4 regions of the Embleya sp. NBC_00896 genome follow, and region 2 is predicted to be linked to each of the others. Evidence: riboswitches for the same ligand, from Rfam matches in the RefSeq annotation. Region 2 holds a riboswitch; each other region holds the start of a gene.
What was found. A riboswitch is a leader RNA that binds a small molecule or an ion and turns the genes downstream of it on or off. The one in region 2 is predicted to bind cobalamin.
Positions count from the first base shown of each region.

Region 1 (3,195 bases), on a different replicon from region 2:
GTCGGGCAGCATCACCGAACTCGAAGCCGCCGCCCCGGACACCCGTCACATGTGACCCGGACACGCGAGCGGGCACGCCACCGGCACACCGGAGACTCGCTACTCGGGTAGTGGGCGATCGTCGACGACGTGCTTCATGACCATGGTGGAGGTCAGGCGCTGGACGCCCGGCAGGGTGGCCGGCCGCTGGTCGTAGAGCTGCTGGAAGGCGGCCAGGTCGGCGGTGGCGACGCGCAGGAGGTAGTCGGGTTCACCGAACAGACGCTGAGCCTGGGGACCACTCGCCTCCCGGTCCCGGCTGCGGGCGCGCCGGCCTTACGCGATCGGTCCGAAGTGCCCGGCCGAGGGGCCGGGCACTCCGAAGCGCACGCATGACGCGTCGGCGTCCCGGTCATCGGACCGACGGCCGGTGCCCGCCCTGTCGCGTCAGGTCGCGGAATCGGGGCAGTGCGGCGTCGGGGCGTCGGGGCGGGCGCCCTGGGCGGTCAGGTCGGCGAAGCCGGTGCCGGCCAGGCCCAGGACTGCCTGGGCCGTGGCCCGAGTGGCGGTGGACGGGTCGAACCCGCCGGCGTCGTAGGCGATCGCGCCTCGGGTGGCCGACGTGGCCGAGCAGCCGACCTGGCGCTCGGTCAGGAAGTGCCGTGCGGTCAGACCGGGGAGCAGACGCCACGAGGAGAGCAGGGCCTGGCCGGCCAGGCCGGTGCTGTTCGCGTTCGACGTGGTCGCGCCCGGTGTGCCGAATCCGCCGTCCGCGAGCTGGTGGGCGACCAGCCATTGCACGCCGGCCGCCGCCTCCTGGGGTCGGCCGGTGGCCGCGAGCGCCTGGACGCTCATGGCCGTCGAGTCCGCGTCGCTGGTGCAGGTGGGCAGGCCGAAGTCGAGCGGGAACCCGCCGTCGGCGCAGTGGGCGCCGGCGAGGAAGCTCACCGCGGCGGCGGGTGCGCCGGCGGGGGTGCGGTCCAGCGCCAAGAGCGCGAGGGACTGGCTGAAGGCGTTGCTGTAGTCGCCCCAGGGGGACGTGTCGGTGAACCGGCCGGAGGGCTGTTGCAGGGAGCGCAGCCGGGCCGGGAGATCCACGCCACCGAAGGTGTTGGGGTCCACCCGGCGTACCTCGGCGGCGAGGAGGGTCTTCGCGGTGGCCCCGGCGTAGGCGTTGGTGGTGCCGTCGCCGATGTAGCCGGACAGGATCTCGGGCCGCGCGAGCCACGCGGTGGCCTTGGCTCCGTTGTGGTCGGCCACGCCCGCTGCGGCGAAGGCCAGGATCGCGTCGATGGTCAGGCCGTGGTCGGGGTAGGTCACACCGTCGAAGGTGACCTCGAAGCGTTCGCCGTCGACGAGTTGCCGGGCCAGCCAACCGGCCGCCGCCTGGGTGCGTTGGCCGGCGAGAACGGATGCGTTCGTCGCCGGCGTCGAACCGGTCGTGGTGGGGGCGGCCACGGCGGCGGCCGGGATCAGGGCGGTCGCGGCGGCCAGGGCCAGTCCGCCGAACAGCGCGGCTATCCGGCGTCCGGGTCGGGTGAGCGTCACGGTGGTGCCTTTCCGGGCCCACGGCGCGGCAGGCCCGGCGGATCCGCCGTCCGAGGGGTCGCGGCCCGAGGGCGGCACGGTCCCGGCGCGGGGGCGCGAGGGCTCCGCCCCGCAGACCACGACGGGGAATGGAGACGAGACGCTCCGACGACAGGCATTCGGGCTCGCCGTCGGGAGGGACGGACCACCGTTGCGGGTCAGCGCCGGAATCACACCGGACTTCCCCTGCCGTCGGAGATGTTGCGGGCCACCACACCGGTGACCGGAACGAGTCGCGGCGTCCGGAAAGGGCCACCGCAGGTATTCGGCGTCCCCGGTGTGAGGACGTCCCGCACTCTACGGACTGCCTGCCCGGGGAGGAACTCCCTTTCCGGCCAAGGAGTTCGTCCCGCTTCGACGAACGGCCCCGACGGCGACAGCGGTTCGAGCCATCGAGGGCCGGCGACTTCGTCCAAAAGCCGTCACCGTGAACGGCGGAACGAGCCGAGGAAGCGGCACGCGGGCCGGACCTGCCCGCGTCGGTCCTTGCGCCGCGCGAGGCCGGGGTCTTGCGCCGTCGGAGGGACACGGCTGTTCCGATCGGGTGGGCGATGCGCGTCGCTCGGCGCCGGACAGGGCGCCGCCGGAGAGGGTGATGCTTCGGTAGCGCCTTGCCCGCGACGATGGGAGAACGCGATGACCACAGGTGTGGACGGGCCCGGGCGGCCGGTGTTGCCGCCCATTCTCAGAGGGCAGAAAGCGCTGGTGACGGGGGCGAACTCCGGCATCGGCAAGGCGACCGCGATCGGACTGGGGCAGGCGGGCGCCGACGTGGTCGTGAACTACGTCGTCGGCCGGGAGGATGCCGAGGAGGTGGTCCGCGAGATCGAGTCCTTCGGCGTGCGGGCGTACGCGCACGAGGCGGACGTCTCGCAGGAGGACCAGGTCGTCGCGATGGTCGCGCGCATGGTCGAGGAGTTCGGCACGATCGACATCATGGTGGCCAACGCCGGGCTCCAGCGGGACGCCGCCTTCACCGAGATGTCGCTCGCCCAGTGGCGGAAGGTCCTGGACGTCAACCTCACCGGCCAGTTCCTGTGCGCCCGGGAGGCGGCCAAGGAGTTCCTGCGCCGCGGCGTCGTCCCGGAGATCTCCCGCTCGGCGGGAAAGATCGTCTGCATGAGCTCGGTGCACCAGATCATCCCGTGGTCGGGCCATGTGAACTACGCCGCCTCGAAGGGCGGCGTCCTGATGCTGATGCAGACCCTCGCGCAGGAACTCGCCCCGCACGGGATCCGGGTCAACGCGATCGCCCCGGGCGCGATCCGCACCCCGATCAACCGCAGCGCGTGGGACACCGCCGAGGCGGAGGCCGATCTCCTCAAGCTGATCCCCTACCGCCGGGTCGGCGATCCGGCGGACATCGCCGACGCGGTGACCGCCCTGGTTTCCGACCTGATGGACTACGTCGTCGGCGCCACGATCTACGTCGACGGCGGCATGACGCTCTTCCCCGGCTTCGCCACCGGGGGGTGACGGCGTCGTGGACGACCACGTGACCCCACGCCGGGTGGTGATCCTCGGCGGCGGCTTCGCCGGACTGTTCGCCGTACGGGCCCTGCGCAGCGCCCCGGTCGCGGTGACCCTGGTCGACCGCTGCGCGCACCACCTGTTCCAGCCGCTGCTGTA
Region 1 covers NZ_CP108777.1:728,540-731,734, forward strand. The annotation lists gene OG928_RS36530 (CatB-related O-acetyltransferase) at 1-55, shown strand, start outside; partial or broken gene OG928_RS36535 (Lrp/AsnC ligand binding domain-containing protein) at 100-273, opposite strand; gene OG928_RS36540 (peptidase) at 427-1,527, opposite strand; cobalamin riboswitch at 1,659-1,794, opposite strand; gene OG928_RS36545 (SDR family oxidoreductase) at 2,203-3,042, shown strand; gene OG928_RS36550 (NAD(P)/FAD-dependent oxidoreductase) at 3,050-3,195, shown strand, end outside.
Region 1: it holds a riboswitch for cobalamin, as region 2 does, so the genes downstream of both, OG928_RS36540 (peptidase) here and OG928_RS04860 ((2Fe-2S) ferredoxin domain-containing protein) in region 2, are expected to answer to the same signal.

Region 2 (3,195 bases):
CGCCTGTGCCACAGCTCTCGTCCTCTCACCACGCCGTCGCGCGATCGTTCCTCCGGGCGGTCTCGGCCCGTCGGGTCGCGTTCCGTCCGGTCGCGCCTCGTGCGTGTCTCGGCGTGCGTGTCGTCGCTCAGGCGCGGATGGTACCCGGCATCGACTCTCCGGCGGGTCAGGACGCGGGCCGCAACGCGGCCGGCCCCGCTTCCGCGAACGCGAGCCGGCAGGTGTCGGCGCGGTAGGTGGACACCGTGACGGCCGCGGTCCGGCCGAGGGCGGTGTACGTCGTGGTCACGATCAGCACGGCGGTGCCGGGCGGACGCTCCAGGTAGCGCGCCTCCTCGGCCTCGGCCACGCCCAGCTCGACCGCGCGGTGCCGGCTCTCGAGCCGGTGGCCGCGCAACTGGCGCAGCATCAGCGCGGCGCGGTCGAAGCCCGGTGCGCGTGTGGACAGCGACGGGACGACGGCGCGCGAGACGTACAGGCACTCCAGGCCGACCACCTGGCGCATCGAGAACTGGCGCCGGCGCAGCCGGTGTACCAGCGCCGAGGGCCGCGCTTTGAGGGTCGCGGCGAATTCGTCGGTCACCGGCACGGTCGCGCAGTCGATGACCTCGCGGTCGCGCAGGTCCACGCCCGGCCAGCCCTCGCCGTCGGCGCTCAGCGACACGTCCACGCGGGGCCCGGCGACGGTGGTGCCGGCGCCGCGCCTGCGGACCAGTCGGCCCTCGAGTTCGAGCTGTTCGAGCGCGTGCCGCAGCGTCGCGCGGGCGACCCCGAACCTGGCCGCGAGGTCGCGCTCGTTGGGGAGGATGTCGCCGGAGACGAAGTCTTCCTCGATCGCCTTGAGCAACGACGTGCGGAGTTGCCAGTACTTGGGCTCACCGAACACAGCTTCGTCCGGCAATGTCGCCATGTTGCCCACGGACGCCCCCTCGGCTGCCCGTGGCCACGGTGGTCCGGGCTTATTGCATGTTCGGTTTAGTAAAGACGGTTGAATATAACCCGCCCGGACCCGGAAAGGTCCAGACCAAGACCCGCCAAGTTGTCGGTGACCTGACTCACATCACGGCACGTCCTAAGCTGACCTGCGCGAACGGTTCACCGCCCCCGCCAGGGGCGCGTGTCGTAAGAGGGAATCCGGTGCGAGACCGGAACTGCCCCGCAGCGGTGAGTGGGAACGAGAGCCGTCATCACGCACTGGGCGCCGACGTGGGCGCCCGGGAAGCGACGGCCGGTAGGAGTCGGTGCGACCGAATCGGTCGTGGCCGATGTGCCCACGAGTCCGAAGACCTGCCTTCGCCCGCGTGCGGACCCTTCGCGCGCGGTCTGCCGGAGCCTCGTGGGAAGGGGTCGGTCGCGGTTCGCCGCTGCCTGCCTCGCGCTCTCCGCACGGGTTTCGGACCTGGATCGAACTCGCGAAGGAGAGTTCCCATGGCTCGTCGCAGCCGCCCCAACCCCCCTGCCCAGCCGGTGCGTTCGGCTCCCTGCACGGTCACGGTCTGCCGTGGCTGTTGCTGCGGTACGGCGAAGATCGCGGGGGACGATCACGCGGACCAAGTGGCCGGTCTGCGCGCGGCGTTGACGGATGCTCAGGTCGTGGTGCGGCTCAGCGAGTGCCTGGGGCCGTGTGAACGCGGCAACGTGATAGTGGTCCAGCCCTCCTCGGCGGGCCGTGCGGCGGGTGGCCGGCCGGCGTGGTTCGGCACGGTCAACGACAAGGACGCGACGGCCGACATAGCCGCGTGGGCGGCGGCCGGTGGGCCGGGGGTGGCGGACGCGCCGGGGCTGTTGGACCTGTACGAGTTCACGCCGAACCGGAAGGCTCGGCAGGCGATGGGGACTTGACGGGGTCGGTGCGAGGGGCGCCACGGGCGGCGGTACGAGGGTCGGTCGTTTGTCGTCCGGATTTCGTCCCGTCACGCCCCCGGCGGAACGGATTTTGTCCGTCACGCCCCCGGCGGAACGGCGCGGTGCAGCCACATGTCCAGGGCGATCGGTGTGCCGCGTCGATCGCGGACGATCGGGGGCGTGTCCGTGCGTTCGAAGCCGGTGGCACGGGCGACCCCGATGCTGGCGGCGTTGTCCGCCGGGATGTGCAGGATCACCGCGGTCGCGCCCAGTTCGTGGTAGGCGTACTCGGTCATCAGCCGCACCGACCGCGTGGCCAGTCCCAGGCCGCGGTGGGCGGCGGCGATGCCGTACGCCAACTCGACCTGGCCCGGCGCGTCGAGGCCGTCCGTGCTTACGAACAGCAGTACCTCGCCGCGGGGTTCGACGCCGTCCAGAGTCACGGCCAGCTGGATGCCGCGATGCTCGCCCCTGATCCGGCGGGCCTTGGCCAAGTGGTCGCGGGCGGCCTCGGCGTCGTAGGGCGACGCGAGTGGGGTCCAGCGGGCGATCTCGACGTCGTCGAACAGGGCGACCAGGGCGGGTAGATCGTCGTCGGTCCATTCGCGCAGGTGGATGCCGTGACCGGTCAGCGCGACGGCGGCGGGCAGGACGAGTTCGGGGCGAGGTTCGGAAGACATGGCCCGAGTCTCACCCGCGCGCCCTGGCCGGGGGCCTGATCCGGCCACGGACCGGCCGGTGGCCGGCGGGGTGCGCCGGGCCCTCCGGTCCGTGGGGTGGAGCAGTCAGCGCTTGAGCGCGCCCAGGAGGGCGACCCAGGCTGCGGGTGCGATTTCCACGTGGCCGCGCCGGCGGTCCTTGGTGTCGCGTATGCCGGTCGCGGTTGCCAGCGGCGCGACTTCCACGCATGCCTGGTTGGAGTTGGAGCGGGTTGCCTTGCGCCACGGGTAGTGGTCGATGCTGCGGGTCACAGCTCTTCCCATCTCTCGATGATCAGCCGGCGTGATTCTTTCCGGGAACTCCGGTCCGTGGGGTGGAGCGGTCAGCGCTTGAGTGCGTCCAGGAGGGCGACCCAGGCAGCGGGCACGATCTCCACGTGGCCGCGTCGGCGGGCTTTGGTGTCGCGGATGCCGGTGATGGCACGTGGGCCCGGTGCTACCTCGACGCACTCGTTGTAGTCGGCGCTGCGAGTCGAGGTGCGCCATGCGGCGTCGTCGATGTTCACGGAAGTTCATCCAATCTTGCAGTGATCAGTGCTCTTGAATCCTTCACAGACAACGTTGAGGTAAGGGTGTGCTCCATGCCTCTGCGGTAGCGCCGCACGTCGCGGTCGGCGTCCTTGAACAGTGC
Region 2 covers NZ_CP108776.1:1,017,687-1,020,881, reverse strand. The annotation lists gene OG928_RS04870 (ROK family protein) at 1-12, opposite strand, end outside; gene OG928_RS04865 (GntR family transcriptional regulator) at 167-910, opposite strand; cobalamin riboswitch at 1,124-1,289, shown strand; gene OG928_RS04860 ((2Fe-2S) ferredoxin domain-containing protein) at 1,429-1,842, shown strand; gene OG928_RS04855 (GNAT family N-acetyltransferase) at 1,944-2,525, opposite strand; gene OG928_RS04850 (DUF397 domain-containing protein) at 2,631-2,828, opposite strand; gene OG928_RS04845 (DUF397 domain-containing protein) at 2,888-3,070, opposite strand; gene OG928_RS04840 (helix-turn-helix domain-containing protein) at 3,067-3,195, opposite strand, start outside.

Region 3 (3,195 bases), on a different replicon from region 2:
GCGATCTGCGGGTCGACGTCGCGCTCGCGGCTCGCGTCGAGCGGGACGTGCAGCAGCGAGCAGGACGGCGCGACGTCGACCCGGTCGGCGAGGCCGAGCAGCGTCGCGAGGGTGGCCAGCGACTTCTCCAGGTCGTTGATCCAGACGTTGCGGCCGTCCACTACACCGGCGACCAGGCGCTTGCCGGGCAGTCCGCCGACCTTGGCGAGGTCGGCGAGGTTCGCCGCGGCCGGGCCGGTGAAGTCCAGGCCCAGGCCCTCGATCGGGGCCTTGGCCAGGATCGGCAGGGCCTCGCCGAGCCGGTCGAAGTAGGTCGCGGCCAGGATCCTGGGGCGATCGGTGAGCGCGCCGAGCTCGCGGTACACGCGGGCCGCGACGTTCAGCTCGGCCGGCGTCCGGTCCTGGACCAGGGCGGGTTCGTCCAGCTGTACCCACTCGGCGCCGGCCGCGCGCAGATCGGCGAGCACGCTCGCGTACACCGGCAGCAGCCGGTCGATCAGCGTGATCGGCGCGAAGTCGGCGGCGACGCCGGGGGCGGGCTTGGCGAGCAGGAGGTAGGTGACCGGGCCGACCAGCACGGGTCGGGCGGCGTGGCCGAGCGCGAGCGCTTCGAGCAGTTCGTCGACAGGCTTGGTGGAGTCCGCCTCGAACGCGGTGTCCGGGCCCAACTCCGGGACCAGGTAGTGGTAGTTGGTGTCGAACCACTTGGTCATCTCCAGCGGCGCGACCTCCTGCGTACCGCGCGCCATCGCGAAGTAGCCGGCGAGCGAGTCGGCCGCGACGGCGGCGCGGTGGCGGGCGGGGATGGCGCCGACCATGACGGTGGCGTCCAGGACGTGGTCGTAGAGCGAGAAGTCGCCGGTGGGCACCTCGTGGATGCCCGCGTCGGCGAGCCGGCGCCAGGTGTCCCGGCGCAGCTCGGCGGCCGTCTCGTACAGGGCCCCGGCGGTGACGCGGCCGGCCCAGTAGCCCTCGACGGCCTTCTTGAGCTCACGGTCGGGGCCTTGGCGCGGATGGCCGTACACGGTCGCCTGCGCACGTGGGGCGGCGGAACCGGGGAAGCCGGGGGAGCGGGTGGAATCGCCTGCGTTGTTTGCCACGGAACTCTCCTTCGCGAGTCGCGGTGGTGCCCCGCGGGAAGGGTCGCGAAAGATCGGCGCACACGCGGCGAAGCGTGCTCGGGCAGGCTGCGCCCGTACCGTCGACCCGCCCTCGAGGTCACCGAGAAACCACGTGCGAGATCGCACGCGGACAGAGGCAGGTCTTCGGACTCGGGGCGCGCCGTGACAAACCACTCGGCACCTACTGGCCGTCGCTTCCCTGGTCCGATCACTCGGACTTAGTGCTGATGACGGCGGTCGTTCCCACTCACCGCTGCGGGGCAGTCCCGGATTCCCACCGGGTTCCCTCTTACGACGCTCCTGCCTGGCAAGCAGGACGAACCTTCTGCGCGGCCCACCATACGCCCTTCGGGCCGAGCGGGAACTTCCCGGCGCGGCGCTGCGGCTCGCGGCGCACGACATCGAGCGGATCGACGAGGTGCTCGCGGTACCGCCGCTGCCGGAGCCGGCGTCGCCGGTGGCCGGCCTGCGGCCCGCATGTCCTCAAGCGCCGGACGGGCTGGATGGGGCTTGGGCTTGCGGTTCGTTTGTCCTCAAGCGCCGGACGGGCTGGATGGGGCTTGGGCTTGCGGTTCGTTTGTCCTCAAGCGCCGGACGGGCTGGGGAGCCCTGGGCCTGCGGGATGAGGGCCGGCCTGCGGCCCGCATGTCCTCAAGCGCCGGACGGGCTGAGGGTGGCTTGGCTTGCGGCCTGCTTGTATTTGAACGCCGGAAGGCTGGAGAGGGCTCGGGGGATGAGGGCCGGTCTGCGGCTCGTTTGTCGGCAAGCGGCGGGCGGGGCTGGATCGGGTGAATCCTTTGGGGGTGCTCGTGCCTCTTATGGGTGTGCCGACAACATCGTCGGGACGGGAATGGGAGGTTGTCATGGTCGTTGGTGTCGTCGTAGCCATCGTGGGCGTGCTCATTTGTGCGTGCACTGTCACCGTGGTGCGTCGTCGTGGTCGTGGTCGTGGCTGAGTCGAGCTGGCCCGGTGAGCGGTTGATCGTCGCCGCGAAGGGAGGGGACGTCGAGGCGATCGCCGCGTTGGTGTCCGGGTCGCACCCCCATGTGCGGCGCTTCGCCCACTCCCTGTGCGCGTCCCCCGAGGACGCCGAGGACGCCGCGCAGGAGGCGCTGATCATCCTGTACCGCAAGATCGGGATGCTGCGTGCTTCCGGCGCCCTGGCGTCGTGGATGTTCCGCATCGTCCGCAACGAGTGCCTACGGCGGTCGCGGCTGATCCTGCGGGACTCGGCGCCGGCTCCGGAAACCGCCGCGCGCTCGGCCGAGGACGAGGTGTTGGAACGCCTGGAAGCCGGCCGGGTGGCAGCGGCGATCGCCGCGCTGCCCGCCGATCAGCGGCGGGTGCTGATCATGCGCGACGTGCAGGGCTACAGCGGGCGGATGGTCGCCGAGGCCCTGGGGCTGAGCACCGCCGCGATGAAGTCGCGGCTGCACCGTGCTCGCGCGGCGGTTCACCAAACGCTGCGCGGCACCGCCGACTCGGCCCTGGGAGGCGGGGATGCGTGAGGATCGAAGCCAGGCGAGTACGTCGCTGTCCCGCCATCTGCTGCGCGGCGCCGTGGGGTTCGGCACGCTGGTCGGCTCGCTCGCGCTCATGCCGGTATTCGGGCCGGTCGCCCTGGTGCTCGCGCCGGTCGGCCTGGTGGCGCTGCGCGGGTGCCCGGCGTGCTGGGCGATCAAACTGATGGAGACCATCTCGCTGGGCCGGGTGCAGCGTTCCTGCGTGGATGGTCGTTGTGAGCTGACAGTCCCCGGACGACCACCCGTCACGACCCGGGAGGGCGATCCGAGCCTGCCGCCGTCATGAGCGCCTCGGCCACCCGGCGGGCTCGGGTGGCCGGGGCCGGGGTGCGCTCGCGGAGGGCGGTGACGATGGCGCCGTCCATCAGGAGCGCGAACTGCCGTGCCTGGGCGGCCGGTTCGGGGGCATCGGCGGCGCCGAGGAGCTGTTCGAGGTAGTCGATCACGCGCTCTTTGTGCTCGGCCGCCACGTGGTGTGCCGGGCTGTCCGGGTCGGCGGTCTCGATCATCGTGTTGATGAACGCGCAACCGCGGAAGTCCTCGCGCGCGA
Region 3 covers NZ_CP108777.1:1,603,054-1,606,248, forward strand. The annotation lists gene metE (5-methyltetrahydropteroyltriglutamate--homocysteine S-methyltransferase) at 1-1,100, opposite strand, end outside; cobalamin riboswitch at 1,239-1,462, opposite strand; gene OG928_RS40475 (sigma-70 family RNA polymerase sigma factor) at 2,070-2,630, shown strand; gene OG928_RS40480 (hypothetical protein) at 2,623-2,931, shown strand; gene OG928_RS40485 (TetR family transcriptional regulator) at 2,891-3,195, opposite strand, start outside.
Region 3: it holds a riboswitch for cobalamin, as region 2 does, so the genes downstream of both, metE (5-methyltetrahydropteroyltriglutamate--homocysteine S-methyltransferase) here and OG928_RS04860 ((2Fe-2S) ferredoxin domain-containing protein) in region 2, are expected to answer to the same signal.

Region 4 (3,195 bases), 4.0 Mb from region 2:
TCGTAGCCGCGCCCCGCGAGGCCCGCCTCCAGGCGCTGCGCCCGCGCGAACGCGTGTACGAACACGGCCGAACCGAGCCCGGCCACCGAGCGCCAGCGCGCCCGCCGGGTCCGATGGCCCAGCCGACCGGCCTGGGCCTGGTTGATCCGCGTGGTCGTGTCGTAGAGCAGGAACAACATCCGGTACATCACCGCGGCCACGTCCACGACCGCCGCGGGCACACCCACCCGGGTCAGCCTGGGCAGTACGTCCGACAGGGGTGTGGTGAACGCGAACAGCAGCATCGCGAGCCCCGCGGCACCGGTGCGCGCGAGCAACTCGCCCGCGTGCCGCGGCCCGTCGTCGGCCCAGCCCACGCCGTCGCCGCCGACGGACACGAGCAGCGTGACCGCGCCGGTCGCGGCGAACCCGAGCGGCGCGCGGGCCGCTCGCCACAGGCGTCGGGCCGGCACCGCGGCGAACCCGAACGCGACGACCAGCACGGTCACCGCGACCAGGACCGCGCCGGGCCAGGGCGGCAAGGCCACCGCGCACCCGAGCAGCCCGAAGGAGAGCACGGCCTTCTCGGCCGGATGGCGACGCCGCCACGAACTGGCGTGCGCCGCCGCGTCGATCGGCAGCACGGGTCAGCGCCCCGCGGCCGATACCGGGGTCTCGTCGGCCGTCGCCTCGTCGTCGGGGGTGTCCGCCGCCTCGGGAGCCAGTCGCCTGCGGGTGCGGACCACGCCGAACATGTACCCGACCACGCCCGCGCCGAGCGCCGCCTGGAGGGCGAAGAGGCCGGACTCGATCTCATCGGACGGGGGTTCGTACAGCGGGCTGAACCACGGTTCGTAGCCCGGGTCGTTCTCGGTGATCGCGGTCTCCGCCTGGCTGTCGGCGCCCGTGAACGGATCGTCCTTGTGGTCGCCCATCCCGAACACCACGGGCAGCGCCGCGAGCAGCACCACGACCAGCACGATCAGCAGGTTGATCTTCGTCGACCGCTTCACTTGGCCTTCGCCTCCTCGGACCCGACCCGCACGACGCCCAGCCGGATCAGATCGCCGCGGCTCGACTGCCGCAGCAGCCGTACGACGAGGACCGTCAGCAGGCCCTCGCTGACCGCGAGCGGGATCTGGGTGAGCGAGAAGATGCCGCCGAACTTGGCCAGTGCGCCGAGGAATCCGCTGTCCGGGTCCGGGAAGGCGAGCGCGAGTTGCACGCTGGTGACGCAGTAGGTGCTCAGGTCCGCGACGAAGGCGCCCATGAACACCGCGACGTCCAGCGGCAGCGTGCCCTCGCGCCGGTCGAGCAGCATCCGGGTCAGTCGATAGGCGCCGTATCCGGCCCACGGGCCGACGATCGCCATCGAGAACACGTTGGCGCCGAGTGTGGTGAGCCCGCCGTGCGCGAGCAACAGGGCCTGGAACAGCAGGGTGATCGTGCCCAGCACGGCCATGATCGGCGGCCGGAACAGGATCGCGCCCAGCCCGGTACCGGTCGGATGCGAGCAACTGCCGGTGACGGACGGGATCTTGAGTGCGGACAGCACGAACGAGAACGCGCCGGACGCGCCCAGCAGCAGGGTGTTCTCGGGTCTGTCGCGGACCTCGCGGGTGAGCGCGCGGGCCCCGTAGACGACGAACGGGGCAGACGCGACGCCCCAGGCGGCGGCGTGTTCCCAGGGCAGATAGCCCTCGGCGATATGCATGAGGAAGGGTCCCTCTCCAACACCTCGTGGACGGACGATCGCCGTGGCCGGTCTCCTGGCTGACGGGTCGTACGTTCACGTCTCCGCCTTCCCGGGGCCGCAAGCGGTCCCAGTGGCTTCCCCGAGGCGACGAATCAACGTTTCGGCGGGGATGGAGGAGAACTTCCCGATCACAGTGGCGAGGGCCGCGCCGGCATCGAACCGGCTTCCCGAGCACCACGGCGAGCCGACACTAGTGGTCGGATGGACATGGCGACAAGGTGGCAATTGCGATCCGTGTGCAAGGCCACAATTGGGACGGAGTGCGCGGGAATGTCGACTTTCTCGGGTGTCGGTGCCGGTGCCGGGGGCTCGGAGGTGCGGGGGTCCGCTCAGTCGAGGCCGGGGCCGCGACCGCGGACCACGAGCGTGCGCGCGACCCGGTCGCCGACGCGCTGGCGGCGCTCGCTGGTGAGCACCGCGGTGAGTCCGACCGCGCCCAGCGCGAACGCGTCGACCACCAGCAGCAGCCAGCGGACCCCGAGTTGGCGCCGGGACGCGCGGCCGCCGGAGACGTCGACCACGCGGATGCCGAACAGCTGCATGCCCCACGTGCGCCCGTCGTGCTCGGCGGGCCGCAGGACCCAGTACCAGAGCAGGATCGCGGCGGCGGCGCAGACGACGCCGGCCGTGATCGTCGCGGTCAACGGGCCGCTGCGGATCGAACCGTCGGCGTGCGTGGGCAGCAGCACGAACAGGAACATCGCGGCACCGGGCAGGAAGGTGGAGGCGATCGCGTCCAGCACGAACTGGGCGATCCGGCGCACGAGCAACGAGGGATCGACGGTGCGCTCGGCCGCGGGCAGCCACACCGTGGCCGAGACGGGCCGCGCTGACCGCGTGAATAGCTGCGGAAGGCTCCGTTCGTGCATGCCCTTGTACTTTCCGCAAGCGGGCCGGTTGATTCCCGGTGCGGCCGGATATCGCCGAGATTGCGCCCGGTCGGCGGATACCGGGACCGATCGGCGGGCGCGGGCGGCGTGTGTGGCGGGCGCGTGCGCCGGGCGGCGTGCGGCGGGCGCGGGCCCGGTGGTCAGCTCGCGGACTCCATCGGGCCGTGGACGCCGAACAGGTCCGGCTCGGAGCGGCTGATCACGTCGTACAGCGGCTTGTAGTTGATCCACGCGACGGTGTCGTTGCCGAGCTGATCGCGGGTCAGCCTGGCGTTCTCCGGCGAGATCGGCTTGAGCTCGCCGGCCGCCTGTGCGAGCAGCTGGACCTGGCAGGAGCGCTCCATCGTGATGAACCACCACGCCGCCGCGTCGACCGACTGTCCGACGGTGAGCAGGCCGTGGTTGCGCAGGATGAGCGCCTTGCGCGCGCCGAGCGTGCGGGCGATCCGCTTGCCCTCCTCGGCGTCCAGCACGACGCCCGCGTAGTCGTCGAACAGTTCGTGGTCCTCGTAGAACGGACACACGTCCTGGGTTATCGGTTCGAGCCTGATCCCGAGAGCCGATATCGCG
Region 4 covers NZ_CP108776.1:4,991,340-4,994,534, forward strand. The annotation lists gene cbiQ (cobalt ECF transporter T component CbiQ) at 1-623, opposite strand, end outside; gene OG928_RS22725 (energy-coupling factor ABC transporter substrate-binding protein) at 627-992, opposite strand; gene OG928_RS22730 (energy-coupling factor ABC transporter permease) at 989-1,693, opposite strand; cobalamin riboswitch at 1,721-1,929, opposite strand; gene OG928_RS22735 (RDD family protein) at 2,065-2,604, opposite strand; gene OG928_RS22740 (class II aldolase/adducin family protein) at 2,766-3,195, opposite strand, start outside.
Region 4: it holds a riboswitch for cobalamin, as region 2 does, so the genes downstream of both, OG928_RS22730 (energy-coupling factor ABC transporter permease) here and OG928_RS04860 ((2Fe-2S) ferredoxin domain-containing protein) in region 2, are expected to answer to the same signal.